Regions from separate parts of the Comamonas testosteroni genome, predicted to be linked through region 1. Evidence: predicted binding sites of a transcription regulator. Region 1 holds the regulator's gene; the other holds the start of a gene.
What was found. The regulator FNR, encoded in region 1, switches genes on or off when oxygen is low (the NO sensors DNR and NnrR bind a similar motif). The targets are predictions, from matches to a motif close to TTGATNNNNATCAA.
Positions count from the first base shown of each region.

Region 1 (7,978 bases):
GATACTGTCCGTACAGTGCAGCCATGGCTTCATGGGGCGTCATTTCGTTGCCTTGCAGTGGCAGATTGCACAAGCGCTCAAAATTATTGACCAGCGCCAGGATCTGTCCGGCAATGTCCATGTCTTCGGCCAGCAAGCCAAGTGGAAAGCCTGACCCATCGGCCCATTCATGATGCTGGGCGATGGCCGTCGTGACGGAAGGGGGATAGCCCATGGATAGCGCCAGTGCCACCGACTCTCCGACATGGCGCGCATACACGGTCTCTCGCAGAGGCGTGCGGCCCGTGCCCTGATTCAGTGCATTGGCCGACGCGGAAATCTCAAGCCCTGGCTTGCCGATGTCATGCAACAGGGCTGCCGTGCCCAGATCCTTCAATATGTCATCGCACAGGCCCAGCGTCTTACCCAGCAGCAGGCTCAGTACAGAGACGTTGACACCATGAACGCCAAAGGTGGCGCCACCCGTATCCGCGAGCAGATGCAAACTCAGATCACGAGCCTGCGCCAGTTTGACGACTTGCTGCGCAACCAGCATATCCGTCGTTGTCCGCGCCTTCTCGGGGTTGGCTGGCAACAAGGCCTGCACGTCATCAAATACGGAAACCGCGCCCAGAAACCTGGATTGCACGCCCAAGATACTGTTGCGCCATGCATGCGCATCATTCTCAGGGGGGACAGGAGCGAGTTGAGGGTCTGCGGCCGGAGGCGCAGCCTCTGCTTCCAGATCGCTTCTGGATAGATCAACCTGAACTGCCTTGAGCTTCAAGGTCCTGAGTGTCTGCAACTGCTCTTCATTGACAATCTTGAAGCTGCTGACGGGAAACGGGTGGCGCAACCAGCCAGTCTCCAGATGGACATACATGCCAATTCGCAGTTGTCCGATATCAATAGCAACGAAACGATTCACTTTGAGCGCTACACACAAGATAAGACATTATTCCGCAGTTCCATGACTGCTCAAGCATGACTAGGGTCTGTTGGGATGCAAACTGCACCAACATTCCCTTCCTGTGTGACTTATCGGCACCAAAGGCTGGGTTTGTAGACCAGATCCATCCACAAAGCCCAACTCGCAACACCAATCAGCATCAGACCCGCAATTCTGGTGCCCCAGCGCGCCCGCAATGTATTGAGATGCGACTGCCCCAGTTGCCACAACCAGGGACCCGCCAGCAGCCACACTGCGCCGCCAACGGCAAAGGCTGTCATGGACAGAGCACCTTGCCAGACTCCGCCACTCAGCGCGGCCACCAGCACTGCCGAATACAGCAAGCCGCAAGGCATCAGGGCCCAGGCAAAGCCCGCGGCCAGACTCCCTCCTGGGGCGACGACCCAGGGCTGGACCCTGGTCCAGACAGAACGCCCCGCCTGCTCCAGCCACACCGGTTGTCGCGCCTGCACCACCATGGCCAGACCCCAGGCCATGACCGCGACATGCATCAGCGTCCACAGCTTCTGCAAGGCCGTTGTCTGGCTGGTCAGCCAGGCCAGACTCTCCATGGCCACGGCAGCCACTCCGCCCAGCAGGGCATAACCAGCAATGCGTCCCAGATGAAACAGACTGGTACGCAGCCATTGGCGTTTTTGCAGGCCGTGCAAGGCGATGACCTGGCCGTCGCTGGTAGGCCTTGCACCCGTCACAACGCTGCAGGGTGCAGCGCACATCACAAGACAATGGGGCCCACCCACGAGCCCCATGATCAAAGCAGTCCAGACCAGCGAAAACAACATGCGCTAGATGATGCGCGAAAAGCGCGCGCGGTTTCGGTCGGCCTGCAAATATCGATCAAACAGCATGGCTACTCCGCGCACAAAAAACCAGCCCAGGCCCGTGACCTTGAAGCCCTCGTCGGATAGCTGAACCAGGCCATTGCGCTGCATTTCCGCCAGTGCTGCCAGCTCCCGAGCAAAGTACTCGCGGAAATTGATCAGCCAGGCCTGCTCCATCGGCTCATACAGGACGGAGCCCTGACACATGATGGCCATGATGATGGCTCTGCGCACCAGATCGTCACGCGAGAGCGCCAATCCGCGCTGCACGGGCAGCATGCCGCCATCAATGGCGTCGTAATACTCTTCCAGGGTCTTGACGTTCTGGCTGTAGGTGGCGCCCACCTTGCCGATGGCCGATACGCCCAACGCAATCAGGTCGCAATCGGGCTGGGTGCTGTAGCCCTGGAAATTGCGATGCAGGCGCCCCTGGCGCTTGGCGACGGCCAGAGAGTCGTCGGGCAGCGCAAAGTGATCCATGCCCACATAGACATAGCCGCCATTCATGAAGGCATCAATTGCGCCGGAGAGCATGTTCAGCTTGTCCTGTCCCATGGGCAAGTCAGCGGATGCAATACGCCTTTGCGGCTTGAAGCGCTCAGGCAGATGCGCATAGGCATACAACGCAATGCGGTCGGGACGCAGCTCATTGACCTGGGCCAGCGTTCGCGCAAAAGACTCGGTTGTCTGCTTGGGCAGACCGTAGATCAGGTCCACATTGATGGAGACAAAGCCCAGACGGCGGGCCTCGGCCACCAACTCAAAGACTTGCTCGGCGGGCTGCTCCCGGTGCACCGCTTTCTGCACTGCGGGATCAAAATCCTGCACGCCAAAGCTCAGGCGATTGAAGCCCATGTCCTTGAGTGCCTTCAACCTCTCGTTGCTGACCGTGCGCGGATCGACCTCGATGGAATACTCGCCGGCTGGATCGAGCTTGAAATGCTCACGCATCAGAAGCATCAGCTGCCGCAGCTCGGCATCGCTGAAGAAGGTCGGCGTGCCGCCTCCCAGATGCAGCTGGCTTACCAACTGGCCTTTACCGCAATGCTCGGTATGCATGGCCAGTTCACGGCTCAGATAATCCAGATACTCGGCAGCCTTCTCATGATGCTTGGTCACGATCTTGTTGCAGGCGCAGTAATAGCAAAGCGACTCGCAAAACGGCACATGCACATAAACGGACAGGGGCAAGGCACGTGAGCCCGAATGCGTCTTGCGCTGTTTCAATGCCAGGATATAGTCATCTGCACCAAAAGCCTCAACAAAACGGTCGGCTGTTGGGAATGATGTGTAGCGTGGGCCGGGGATATCAAAGCGGCTCAGCAACTCAGGCGTGACTGCGGTCATAACTGGGAGTTAGGGTGCGCCCACACTCTGTATAGAGCAGATTTCAATGGAAATCAGATCCTGAAAATCATGCCCGAAATAGGCAAAAGCGCATGTTTTTGAACGAATACGGGCAATGTGCCCCAAGGCAATCACCCTGTCCTTGATGAAAATCAAGAGACATCAAGGCGAGTGCTGCGACAATTTGATCCATCTCATCTTCAACCACGAGGTCAACGACCGGCGCGACTCTCCACTCTGTGTCTGTCTGCGCCGTTGCTAAAAGCCCATGAATCTTCAGACCATCAAAGCATCCTGCTCCAACTGCAATCTGCGTGAACTGTGCATGCCCATGGGCCTGGACGATGAACAAATGGAGCGTATTGACGAGATTGTGGCCACGCGCCGCAAGGTCAAGCGCGGCGGGCTGCTATTTCGCAATGGAGAAGAGTTCACCTCGCTGTACGCCATTCGCACCGGCTTCTTCAAGACCAGCGTGGCCACTGAAGACGGACGCGACCAGGTCACAGGCTTTCAGATGGCCGGCGAGATCATTGGCCTGGACGGCATCGTCAACGACCACCACACCTGCGATGCCGTGGCCCTGGAAGATGCCGAAGTCTGCATCATGCCTTTCGACAAGCTCGAGCAGCTCTCGCGCGAAGTCACGGCGCTGCAAAATCATGTGCACAAGGTCATGAGCCGCGAAATCGTGCGCGAGCATGGCGTAATGCTGCTGCTGGGCAGCATGCGCGCCGAAGAGCGTCTGGCAGCCTTTGTGCTGAACCTGGTGCAGCGTCTGTCGGCACGCGGCTTTTCGAAGTCGGAGTTGGTGCTGCGCATGACGCGTGAAGAAATCGGCAGCTATCTGGGCCTCAAGCTGGAGACCGTGAGCCGCACCTTCTCCAAGTTCGCCGAGGAAGGCATCATCGAAGTCAGACAGCGCCATCTGCGCATTCTGGATACCGATGCGCTCAAGCGCATCGTCAACAGCCAGCAATGCCAGGGCTAAGTTCAGACAGCGGGCTTTTTTGATGGCAGCGAATGCCTGCCAGAAGCTTCCCGCCGCCGAGGCCGCCGGCACAGAGAGCGACCAAGCACCATCCGGGGCCGCCACCGGCCCCGAAACTGCGGCCCTGTGCGCAGCGCTTCACTCGACCAGGGGCTCCGAGACTATGCCCTGGTTCAGATCGCTGGCCGAACGCCCCAACATGACAGTCATCAGTCCGCTGGCCACGGCGACCGCCCAGAAGGCAAAAAAGGCCAGGGTGTAAATGGCATTGCGCGACCATTCCAGAGGCGAGCCCAGCCAGTGCATGTCCAGCGGGTCCACAAAGGCAAATACCACCATTTCCATGATTGCCGCGGCCAGAAAAGCCGGCCAGACAATCCACATCCAGCGTCGAGCATCCATCGCGATTCTCCTTGGCCTGTGGTTTTGAACCCATTTTGCACAATTGCCATGACCTTCCCTGCCATACCAAGGGCATGCACTCAGATAGGAAACCCTGAACCGCTATTATTTAAAGAGCTTCCAGTGCATTCTTTGTATTGACTTAAGGTCAATATCTATCTGAAATAAGCTTTGATAAAGCGCTATGCGCTCCTGATATTGAACCCGCCCGGCCATCCTTTGCCGGTTTTTGAGCACTGCAGACAACCGTCCGACTCTGCGGTCGACCAAGACATAGAGCTCCGCCACGACCGGCCGTGCTCCAGAAAAGTCTGCAACCATAGGCGTAAAAAAAGGCCGCGGAAGCGGCCTTGAGGATGATGCGTTGAAATCGCAGTCAGCGATCCAGCGGATGATCCTTGGCTGGCGTCGCGGCATGGTTGCGCCCCGTCACTGCCGGCGCCAGGCTTTTTTCACTTTCGCTCAGGCGCTGGTTGATTTCCATGCCATGGCGGTAGTAGTCAGGGTCAATCACGGGATCGGGCCTGCTCATTGCGATGTATGCGGTGACAAAGCCGGCAATCACCACGATCACCGGGCCGGCGATGATGAGCCAGACATGGGCAAACTTCCACCAGGGCTTGCCGTCCTCAGGGTGGATGATCTTGGCCGTTTGCGAGACCTTGGCTTGTGCTGCCAACATGATGAAACCTCTTTCCAAAATTCTGACCACCCAGGCACGCATGGCAGGGTGGCATCAATTGTTGCCGATTGGCGGTGCCCTTGTCCGGCCTCCGTGATGGCTCATGAAGACCGGCAAGACTTGGCATTAACGCGGCACCAGGAACACCGTCTTTTCGGAAATACGCCCTGCTCCGGCAGTCACTGCATCCACATTGAAGTGTACGGGGTGCGAGCCGGGAGTGGCTGAGCCATACGGAATCTGCAGCCGCACCGCAATGCCACGTGTCTCTGCAGGGCCAACGCTCACTTCCTGATCGGATGCGACCTCCAGATTCTCCAGGCCCTCGGCGCTGATACGGTAGCGCTGCTCGGACTCGGTGGCGTTCATGATCTGCAGACGGTAGACGTTCTCCAGCTTGCCGCCCGCCACGATGCGCGAAAGCGCGGCACGGTCGCGAATCACGTCGACCTTGAGCGGCTCGCGCAGCACCAGACTGGCGATCATGGCGGCGCTGAGGGCTACCAGCACGGCCGAGTAGATCAGCACGCGCGGACGGAAAATGCGGCGAATCACCTGCACCTGCTTCCAGGCCTTGGCCACGGCATTCTGAGTGGTCAACCGGATCAGGCCACGCGGATACTCCATCTTGTCCATCACGGAGTTGCAGGCATCGATGCACAGACCGCAGCCGATGCACTCATACTGCAGCCCCTTGCGGATGTCGATGCCCACAGGGCAGACCTGAACGCAAAGCTTGCAATCTATGCAGTCCCCCAGGCCTTGTGCCTTGTAGTCAACGTCTTTCTTGCGCGGGCCGCGCGCTTCACCACGCTGGGCGTCGTAGCTGACGATCATGGTGTCCTTGTCGAACATGGCGCTCTGGAAGCGTGCATAGGGGCACATGTACTTGCAGACCTGCTCGCGCATATAGCCGGCATTGCCGTAGGTTGCGAACCCGTAGAACGCCACCCAGAAAATCTGCCAGCCGCCCTGGAAGGCCATCAGCTCCACACCCAGTTCACGGATGGGCACGAAGTAGCCGACAAAGGTGAAGCCTGTCCAAAGAGACAGAACGATCCAGAGAAACTGCTTGAGCGACTTCTTCCAGATTTTCTCGAAGGTCCAACCATGCTTGTCGATACGCATGCGGGCACTGCGATCGCCTTCGACCTTGCTCTCGATCCACATGAAGATCTCGGTGTAGACCGTCTGCGGACAGGAGAAGCCACACCACAGACGCCCGGCCACGGCGGTAAACAGGAACAGCCCCAGCGCGCTGATGATCAGCAGCCCCGTCAGATAGATGAAGTCCTGCGGATACAGCACCAGTCCGAACAGATAGAAGCGCCGCGCCCCGAGGTCGAACAGCACCATCTGGCGCTCACCCCACTGCAGCCAGGGCAGACCGTAGAAGACGATCTGGGTCAGGAACACCATGATCCAGCGCCAGCGCGAGAAGACGCCGCTGATGGCGCGCGAGTACACCTTCTGTTCGGAGGCGAACATGGGCATATATTCCTGACCGCCGTCCACAGGCTCAGCCGTGATCGGAATGACTTTGCGAGGTTTCTCCGGATCGCAGGGCATCGCAGTTCCTTAATATTTTTGTAATTACTGAAAATTCAAATGCGAAAAAGGCGGTGCCTCGGCACCGCCTTCATCACCCGTCTTACTTCCGGGCGCTTGCGTTGGACAGCCCCCAGACATAGGAAGCCAGCACCGCGATCTGCGCCTCGGTCAGCTTGTCCTTCTGAGCAGGCATCTCGTTCATCTTGCCATGGTTGACCATGTCGACAATGACGGACTCGCCCCAGCCATGCAGCCAGATGTCATCGGTCAGGTTGGGTGCGCCAAGCGCCTGGTTACCCTTGCCGTCCATGCCGTGGCAAGCCGCGCAGGCCACGAACTTGGACTTGCCCTGCGAAGCCTTGACGGCATCGTGGGGGCTGCCCGACAGGCTCAGCACATAGTGCGCCACATTGCGCACATCTTCCGCCGAGCCCACGGCTGCCGCCATGGGAGGCATCACGCCGATGCGGCCGTTGGTGATGGTTTCCTTGATCTTGTCGGGCGTGCCGCCATGCAGCCAGTCACCGTCGCCCAGATTGGGGAAGCTCTTGCTGCCGCGCGCATCGGAGCCGTGGCATTGCGCGCAGTTGTTCATGAACAGACGCTCGCCGATGGCCATGGCCTGGGGGTCCTTGGCCATTTCTTCGGTGGGCATGCTGACGAACTTGGCGTACATGGGCTCCAGGTCGACACGGGCCTTCTCCATTTCCTTGTCATAGGCACCATACTGGGTCCAGTCCAGCTCGCCCTTGAAGGAACCCAGACCTGGATAGGCCACCAGATAGGCCAGGCTGAAGACCACGGTGATCACGAACAGCCCCATCCACCACTTGGGCATGGGGTTGTTGAGCTCGCGCAGGTCTTCGTCCCAGACGTGACCGGTGGTGTTGTCCGTGGAAGGAACGACCTTGCGGCGCGCCACCAGCACCAGCAGCAAGAAGCAGCCGAGGATGCCGATCAGCGAAACGGCCGCGATATACACGGACCAGAAGTTGTTAAAGAAGTCGCTCATGGGATGTTCTCGTTGTAGTGATCAGACTCAGTCTTCCAGGAATGGAACCTGAGCTGCCTCGTCAAAACGGGCCTGGTTGCGGCGGGCATACGCCCACCACCAGATACCCACGAAGCACGCCAGCGATGCCAGTGTGGCCAGAACACGCATGGTGGTGATATCCATTTTCCAGTCCCTCCTCTGTTACTTGACGGCGCGACCCAGGACCTGCAGATAGGCAATC
Region 1 is NZ_CP043568.1:2,292,004-2,299,981, reverse strand. Features, by position in the region: gene F0P97_RS10500 (HD-GYP domain-containing protein) at 1-907, opposite strand, end outside; gene F0P97_RS10495 (sulfite exporter TauE/SafE family protein) at 1,018-1,731, opposite strand; gene hemN (oxygen-independent coproporphyrinogen III oxidase) at 1,735-3,117, opposite strand; gene fnr (fumarate/nitrate reduction transcriptional regulator Fnr) at 3,386-4,108, shown strand; gene F0P97_RS10480 (hypothetical protein) at 4,247-4,510, opposite strand; gene F0P97_RS10475 (FixH family protein) at 4,887-5,192, opposite strand; gene ccoG (cytochrome c oxidase accessory protein CcoG) at 5,319-6,761, opposite strand; gene ccoP (cytochrome-c oxidase, cbb3-type subunit III) at 6,844-7,755, opposite strand; gene F0P97_RS10460 (cbb3-type cytochrome oxidase subunit 3) at 7,783-7,920, opposite strand; gene ccoO (cytochrome-c oxidase, cbb3-type subunit II) at 7,939-7,978, opposite strand, start outside.

Region 2 (7,978 bases), 2.7 Mb from region 1:
TCGATCCCATCCTGCTGCGTCCTGTGGACGAGCTCGAGCTCACCGTGCGTTCTGCCAACTGCCTCAAGGCAGAGAACATCTACTACATCGGTGACCTCATCCAGCGTACCGAAAACGAGCTGCTCAAGACTCCCAACCTGGGTCGTAAGTCGCTCAACGAGATCAAGGAAGTTCTGGCTTCCCGCGGTCTGACTCTGGGCATGAAGCTTGAAAACTGGCCACCCGCTGGCCTGGAAAAGCGTTAATTGCTACAATAGAGGACTTTGCCGGAGTTGATCTGGCAAAGTCCAAGTGCCTCGGGCAGTACCTGATACGGCTGCCTGATTTAATTTAGAAAAGATCTCCGGATAAAAACGGGGAGCAAAGGAAAAGCACCATGCGTCACGGCAACGGCCTCCGCAAACTGAACCGCACTTCTGCACACCGCAAGGCAATGCTGCAGAACATGATGAACTCGCTGATCGAGCACGAAGCAATCAAGACCACGGTCCCCAAGGCCAAGGAACTGCGTCGCGTGATCGAGCCCATGATCACTCTGGCCAAGGTTGATACCGTGGCTAACCGCCGTCTGGCTTTCGACCGTCTGCGCGACCGCGACAGCGTGACCAAGCTGTTCAACGTGCTGGGTCCCCGCAACGCTCAGCGTCCCGGTGGCTACACACGTATCCTGAAGATGGGCTTCCGCGTGGGCGACAATGCTCCCATGGCCTATGTGGAGCTGGTCGAGCGCGCTGAAGAAGCCGCTGCAGCAGCTGAATAAGCCAGGGCAGGCTGCAAAGCCTGCTATAATTTGGAAATACCGCGCGATGGAGCAGTCTGGTAGCTCGTTGGGCTCATAACCCAAAGGTCGGAGGTTCAAATCCTTCTCGCGCAACCAAATTGAAAAAGGTCACGACAATGTCGTGACCTTTTTTTGTCCATTTTCTCCATGGGCCAGAAGGCAGCATCCGCCTTAGCTCGTCATACCCCTGACTGCGTGCCTGAGCGGCGGCGCAGGTGCTCGCGTACGCGGTCGGCGATCACCTGGGCGATTTCCGGGCTCAGCACCTCGCTGATATGCAGTACCTCGGTGTAGTGCAGATAGAGAAGGCCGCGCAAGGTCCTGAATGCCGTCTCATGTTCGGCACCGCAGATGCCGGCATCGTTGGCCAGCACGCGTTCGACAGCACCGGGGCCGAGCAGCCGGATCTTGCAGATGGCTGCCTGATGCAGGATCTCCAGGTCTATTTCCTCAAGGCGGTTTTCCCATTCATCGGGCAAGAATCGATTCGCTGGCATGTAGGGTGGCTCTCCTGCTCAATCCATGGACGTCTGTCCCAGACCCGGATGCTGGCATACCCCGAGTCCGGCCGTTGATTTTGCTTCTACAAGTCTTGATGCTTATCAAATGTCGATAAGGTGAACGTCGGCCTGGGGTCGACGCTGTGCGGCACTGCATCATGATGCCAGTCTGCGACCTGACCACCAATGCCCGTCCGTGTCTCCTGGATTTCTCCGAGCTGAGGTATGGTGTCTCGATGCGCTGCAGGTAAAGAAAAGGACTTGTATGTTCGAGAAAATCGTCTCGATGTTCCGCTACCTCAAATCGGCCGTGCCGTTTCGGCTGGTGCCTGCATTGATTGCCACCCTGGTGCTGATCGGTCTGCTGCTGACGCCGGTGCCGGCTGGGCTGGATGCCAAGGCATGGCAGCTGGTGGCCATCTTTCTGACAACCATCGTGGCGATTATCCTCAAGGTCATGCCCATAGGCGTGATGGCTCTGATGGCGATTGTCATCGTGTCGCTGTCCCAGGTGACCTCCAGTTCCTCCAAGGGGGCGATCACGGATGCGCTGAGCAGCTTTGCGAACCCCTTGATCTGGCTGATCGTGGTGGCTGTTCTGATCTCGCGCGGCCTCAAGAAAACGGGGCTCGGCAACCGCATCGGGTTGCTGTTCATTGCGCTGATGGGAAAGCGCACCATAGGCATAGGCTACGGACTTGCGATCTGTGAGCTGGTGCTGGCCCCGTTCACGCCCAGCAACACGGCACGCGGCGGCGGTATCGTGCATCCGATCATGAAGTCCATTGCCAACGCCTTCGAATCGGACCCGGCCAAGGGTACACAGGGCAAGGTCGGGACCTATCTGGCGCTGGTCAACTACCATTCCAATCCGATCACTTCGGCCATGTTCCTGACCGCAACGGCGCCCAATCCTCTGGTCGTGGACCTGGTGGCCAAGGCCACGGGTCAGTCCCTGCATCTGAGTTGGACAAGCTGGGCGCTGTACATGCTGCTGCCAGGCCTGCTGTGTCTGCTGCTGATGCCGCTGGCGGTCTATCTGCTGTCGCCTCCCGAGCTCAAGGCCACGCCCAATGCCGTGGAGTACGCTCGTGCCGAGATGGCCCGCATGGGCCCGCTGTCGGGCAAGGAGCGTGTCATGCTGGGAACCTTCGGCATGATGCTGCTGCTGTGGGCCAATGTGCCGCAGATGCTCTTCGGTCCGGCCTTTACGCTGGACCCGACCGTGGTGGCGTTTCTCGGTTTGTTCGCCCTGATCATCACGGGCACCATCGACTGGGATGACGTGCTGTCCGAGAAAAGTGCCTGGGACACCCTGATCTGGTTCGGTGCCCTGGTCATGCTGGCCGAGCAGCTCAACAAGCTAGGGGTGGTCGCCTGGTTTGCCGATGGCCTGAAGAATGCCATCGTCGCCAGCGGCCTGGACTGGCTGCCTGTGGCTGCCATTCTGGTGGGCGTCTTCGTCTTCTCGCACTATCTGTTTGCCAGCACCACCGCCCATATCAGCGCCATGATGCTGGCTTTTCTGACCGTGGGTGCGCAACTGATCCCTGCCGACTATGTCGTGCCCTTCATGCTGATGATGACGGCCGGCTCGGCCATCATGATGACGCTGACGCACTACGCGACCGGAACATCGCCCATCATCTTCGGCAGCGGCTATGTGACTTTGGGTGTCTGGTGGCGCGTAGGTGCTGCCATGTGCGTGCTGGAGCTGCTGATCTTCGCTGTCGTCGGCGCTGCCTGGTGGAAGCTGCTGGGGTTGTGGTGACTACGGCCTCAGGTGGCCGTGTGCAAGGGCTCGCCCAGGGACAGCATGAGCCGGTTGGCCCAGTTGAAGAACGCCGTGCCGTGAAGCGCATCGGAGATGGCGGCGTCGTCCATGCCGGCGGCACGCAGCGCATCGATATGACTGGACCCCAGCGCGGGCGGCGTCTGCGTCAAGGCCACGGCAGCGGCGACGATGGCGTTCCAGCGAGGGCCCAGGTCGGCGCCCGTGCCTTCATCGAGCAGGCGCTGCACATCGGCTGCGCGGTGCGAGAAATGCGTGGCGAAGCGCGCATGTACCGAAGCGCAGTAGATGCAGCCATTGGTGCGTGAGGTTGCAGCTGCTGCCAGTTCGCGCTCGGCGCGCGGCAGGCCGGCATCGGGGTTGTAGAAGATGTCCTTGTCGGTGCGCGTGCGTGCTCCCAGCGTGTCGGGGTCGCGCGCCAGCAGCCGGAAATAAGGTGAACGCGCGCGCGACGCGTCCACCAGCCCCGCATGGTGGCGCTCGCTCAGCTCGCTCTCCTGCAGAGGAGCTATCCATGGCTGCCAGTCGAGCTGTTCCTGGGTGAAGACCTGGGGTGAGGTGTTGTGCGTGGTGGTCATGGCTGGGCTTGCAGGGCGGAGGTGGAAGATGCCGTGGTGACTGCAGCTCGTGCGCCAAGCGCGCGCAGCCCCGCCACGAGGCGGATCTGGAAGGACAGAAAAGAGGCGAGCTGGGACAGGATGACGATATCGGTCTCGCTCCAGCCGGCCTGCTGCAGCGCCAGCAAGGCCTGGGCACTCGCATCGCGTGGGTGGTAGGCCAGCAGATGGGCATGGGCCAGCGCGGCGCTCAGGCGCGGGCCCAGCAAAGCCGCATGCGCCGGGTCCACGGCGTAGCTGGGGCCGCTTTGGTCCTCGCGGCTCAAGGGGCCGGCCGGATAGATCCCGTAGGGGCCGTGCGGGCCGCTGCCGGCCTGCAGGCTGGCAGCGCGCCCGCGCACCACTTCGCTGGCCACGGCGGCGGCCAGTTCCGCGTCTTCGGTGGCCAGGGCCTTGGCATAGAAGCCGGCGCTGCGTGACTCGCCATGCAGGCCTGCCGTGAAGGCGGCCAGCGTCAGGCGCTCGCACAGCGAAACAGTTCCTGCGACAGGCTCGGCGGGGGTGAACAGCGCGGCAAAGCTTTGCTGGGCCTGGGTGCGTGCCTCGCTGCGGTGGCGGCGTACCTGATCCAGCGTGCTGCCGGCAGCGATATCGGCGAGATGGTCGATCACATCTTCGGGAAAGCGGGTCTGTGCGGTATTGCTCATGATCATGCGGCTTGAAGCAGTCCGGTTTGGACAAGGGGTTGGGAAGCGCCTGTGGGGGTCTCGCTGCGGCGCCAGCCCAGAGCCGGCGCCACGACGGCTGCCGTCAGCTCGATGGAGCGCAGAATGCCCTGGTGCGGCGGGTCGATGGAGTGGACCTGGAACACGATGTCGCTGGCTTGCGCCAGCGCCGTGTCGGCGCCAAGCGAGGCGATCACCTCCTCGGGCGTGCCCACATGCACGTCATAGGCTTCAATGAGCTGCTGCAGCGGCGCCTGCGGATCGACGCGCGTTGCCCATTGCGTGGACGCGGATGAGGCCAGGGCCGCATGACGCTGGGCCGAACGGCGCAGACCGGCCTCGGCCCATTGCAGTGCCTGTTCGCGCCTGTCGGCAACCAGCAGGGTGCGCGAGGCCAGGATGCGCGGTGCGCGTCCTGCGGGCAGGGCCGCGAGATAGGCCTCGATGATGGGGTTCTGTATCTCGGACAGCGTGGCCCGGGGTCGGCCTTCGGGTCGGGGCTGGGTGCGCGAGAGCATCAGGCCGTCGCCGCTGGCGCCGGCGCGTGCCCCGCCCTCGACCGAGAACGTGGCCTGCCAGACGCGCTCCAGCAGTTGCGGGGCTGCGGGGTACAGGCGCACGCCGCCTGCCAGCACGCGCCCGGCCCAGGCATCCCTCAGCACGGCGAAGTTGCGCGCAAAGACCGCGCCGCGCTCGCTGCCTGTGACGCCGAAGGCCTCGAAGGACTCTGCCGTGCCGCCTGTGCCCAGACCCACTTCGAGGCGGTCGCCAGACAGCAGGTCCAGCACGGCCGCATCCTCGGCCACGCGCAGCGCGTTTTCCAGCGGCAGCGTGACCACACCCGTGCCCAGACGGATGCGCCGCGTGCGGGCCGCCACATGCGACAGAAAGACAAAGGGCGAGGGCAGGCCGCCCTCGCTTTCGTGGAAATGATGCTGGGCGATCCAGGCCGAGTCGAAACCCTGGGCTTCGGCATGGGCGATCTGCTCGGTGACCAGGCGGTAGCGTTCGCCGGCCGGTACCTCATCGAGCAGGCGGCTGAAGAAGCCCAGGCGCGGTGCAGGGCGCGCGCGAGCAAGAGTGTCAGGCGGGGTGGGGGACAAAATCAATGCTCCTTTTGCCGGGAATGGCGTCCATGAGTTCGCGCGTGTAGTCGCTGGTGGGGTGCAGGAACACGTCCTCTACGCTGCCTGCGTCCACCACCTTGCCTGCGCGCAGCACCGACACCGTGTCGGCGATCTGGCGCACCACGGCAAGGTCGTGCGAGATGAAGAGATAGCTCAGGCCCAGGTCCTGCTGCAGCTGCGCGAGCAGGGCGAGGATCTGGGCCTGCACGGTCACGTCCAGGGCCGAAACGGCCTCGTCCAGCACCAGCACCTGCGGCTGCAGCACCAGGGCGCGCGCAAGCGCCACGCGCTGGCGCTGGCCGCCCGAGAGCGCATGCGGGCGTCGCTGCAGCACGCCGGCCGGCAGGCCCACGCGCTCGAGCATGTCAAGCACGCGCTGGCGGCGCTCCTGGGGCGGCAGCGGCTCGAAGTTGAGCAGGGGCTCCTCGATGATGTCGAAGACACGCTGGCGCGGGTCCAGCGAGCTGAACGGGTTCTGGTAGACCAGCTGCACGCGGCGGCGCAGCTGGCGCAGGGCCTCGCCGCGCAGGCCCGTGAGTTCGACGCCGGCGATGCGGATGCGACCCGATGTAGGGCGTGCCAGGCCCACGATGTCGCGTATGGTCGTGGTCTTGCCTGAGCCCGACTCGCCCACGATGGCATGCGTGGAGCCCCGACGCAGGCGCAGCGACACGCCGTCCACGGCACGGAAAACGCCGCGCCCCTGGCCGGGGGCCTGGAAGTCGTGGATCAGGTCCTCGACCTCGATGGCCCAGTCTTGGGCAGTTGCCGCCGCCGATGGCGCAGTGCGACGAGGGGCGTACGTGAGCGAGGGAGCATCAGACAGCAAGCGGCGCGTATAGGCGCTTTGCGGATTGCGCAGAAGCTCCAGTGTCGGGCCTTGTTCCTGGATGCGGCCGCCCTGCATGACGATGAGGCGATGTGCGCGGTCGGCGGCCACGCCCAGATCGTGGGTGACCAGCAGCACGGCGGTGCCGGTTTCGTGGCGCAGCTCGTCGATCAGATCCAGGATGCGCCGCTGCACCGTGACATCCAGCGCGCTGGTGGGCTCGTCGGCGATGATCAGCGCAGGCCGCAGCGCGATGGCGATGGCGATCAGCACGCGCTGGCGCATGCCGCCCGACAGCTCGTGCGGATACTGGCGCGCCCGCAGGGCGGGCTGTGACAGGCCCACGCGCGTCAGCAGGTCGATCACGCGGGCCTCGATGGCAGAGCGGTCGCGCAGGCCGTGAATGCGCAGGATTTCGCCGACCTGGTCGCCCACGGTGCGCACGGGGTTGAGCGAGGTGGTCGGATCCTGGGGCACCAGGCTGAGCACGCGGCCGCGAATGCTGTTCCAGCGCGTGGCACTCCAGTCCGAGACCTCGGTGCCTTGCAGCCGGATGCTGCCTTGCTCGCGGCGTCCGTTGTCGGCGAGCAGGCCGATCACGGCCTGGGCCGTGGTGGTCTTGCCCGAGCCCGATTCGCCGACCAGCGCCACGACCTCGCCGGGCGCCACGGAAAACGACAGGCCGTGGACCACGCGCTGCTCCTGGCCGCTGTGGTCGCGGTAGGCGATGACCAGGTCCTGGACTTCGAGCAGCGGGGCGACAGCAGAGGCTGGGATTGCCGTGGCGGGTCGGTCTTGCAGCAGGGCGCTCATGCCGGCCTCCGCGCGAAGGAGGCGCCGATGCGGTTGGCGGCCAGCACCACGGCCACCACGACCAGGCCCGGCGCCGTGGTCAGCCACCAGGCGGTGGCGATGTAGTTGCGCCCTTCGGCGATCAGCAGACCCCATTCTGGCGTGGGCGGCGGCGCGCCGTAACCCAGAAAGCCCAGCGTGGAGATCGACAGGATGGCCGAGCCGAACTGCAGCGCGGCCAGGGCCACCACCGAGGTCAGCGAATTGGGCAGCACATGGCGCCACAGTACGGCGGCAAAGCGTCCGCCGCTGCCGAAGGCCGCCTCCACATAGTCGGAGCGCCGCACGCGAACCACTTCCGAGCGCACCAGGCGAGCGAAGCCGGCCACGGATGCCACCCCCACGGCGATGGCAGCATTGATGGTGCCAAAGCCCAGCAAGATGATGATGGTCAGCGACAGCAGCAGCGAGGGCACGGCCAGCAGCACGTCGACGAAGCGCATCAGCGCATCATCGACACGGCCGCCCGTGGCACCGGCCAGCAGGCCGATCAGCGTGCCCGCCACCAGGCCCACGGCCACGGCCAGGAAAGCACCCGACAAGGAGTGCACCGAACCATGCACCACGCGGGCCCAGAGATCACGCCCCAGCGCATCCGTGCCCAGCCAGTGCGCGAGGCCGGGCTCCAGCAACTGTTGGCCGGCCTGGCCGACGACGGGGTTCTGATGGGCAAACCAGCCCGGAACCAGGGCCCACAGCGCGGCGGTGGCAATCACCAGCCATGCCAGGGCCAGCGTGGGCGGCAGGCGCCTGAGCCTTTGCAGATCGATCAGGACGGGGCGCAGGCTTTTTGCGGCCGGTGCCGGCGAGGGCGC
Region 2 is NZ_CP043568.1:5,516,693-5,524,670, reverse strand. Features, by position in the region: gene F0P97_RS25410 (DNA-directed RNA polymerase subunit alpha) at 1-245, shown strand, start outside; gene rplQ (50S ribosomal protein L17) at 377-760, shown strand; tRNA gene F0P97_RS25400 (tRNA-Met) at 801-877, shown strand; gene F0P97_RS25395 (hypothetical protein) at 961-1,278, opposite strand; gene F0P97_RS25390 (DASS family sodium-coupled anion symporter) at 1,547-3,052, shown strand; gene F0P97_RS25385 (alkylhydroperoxidase domain protein) at 3,061-3,651, opposite strand; gene F0P97_RS25380 (CMD domain protein) at 3,648-4,343, opposite strand; gene F0P97_RS25375 (putative FMN-dependent luciferase-like monooxygenase) at 4,340-5,458, opposite strand; gene F0P97_RS25370 (dipeptide ABC transporter ATP-binding protein) at 5,439-7,124, opposite strand; gene F0P97_RS25365 (ABC transporter permease) at 7,121-7,978, opposite strand, start outside.
Region 2: a site for FNR is predicted at 1,374-1,387, ahead of F0P97_RS25390 (DASS family sodium-coupled anion symporter). Genes of this name have one in related genera too.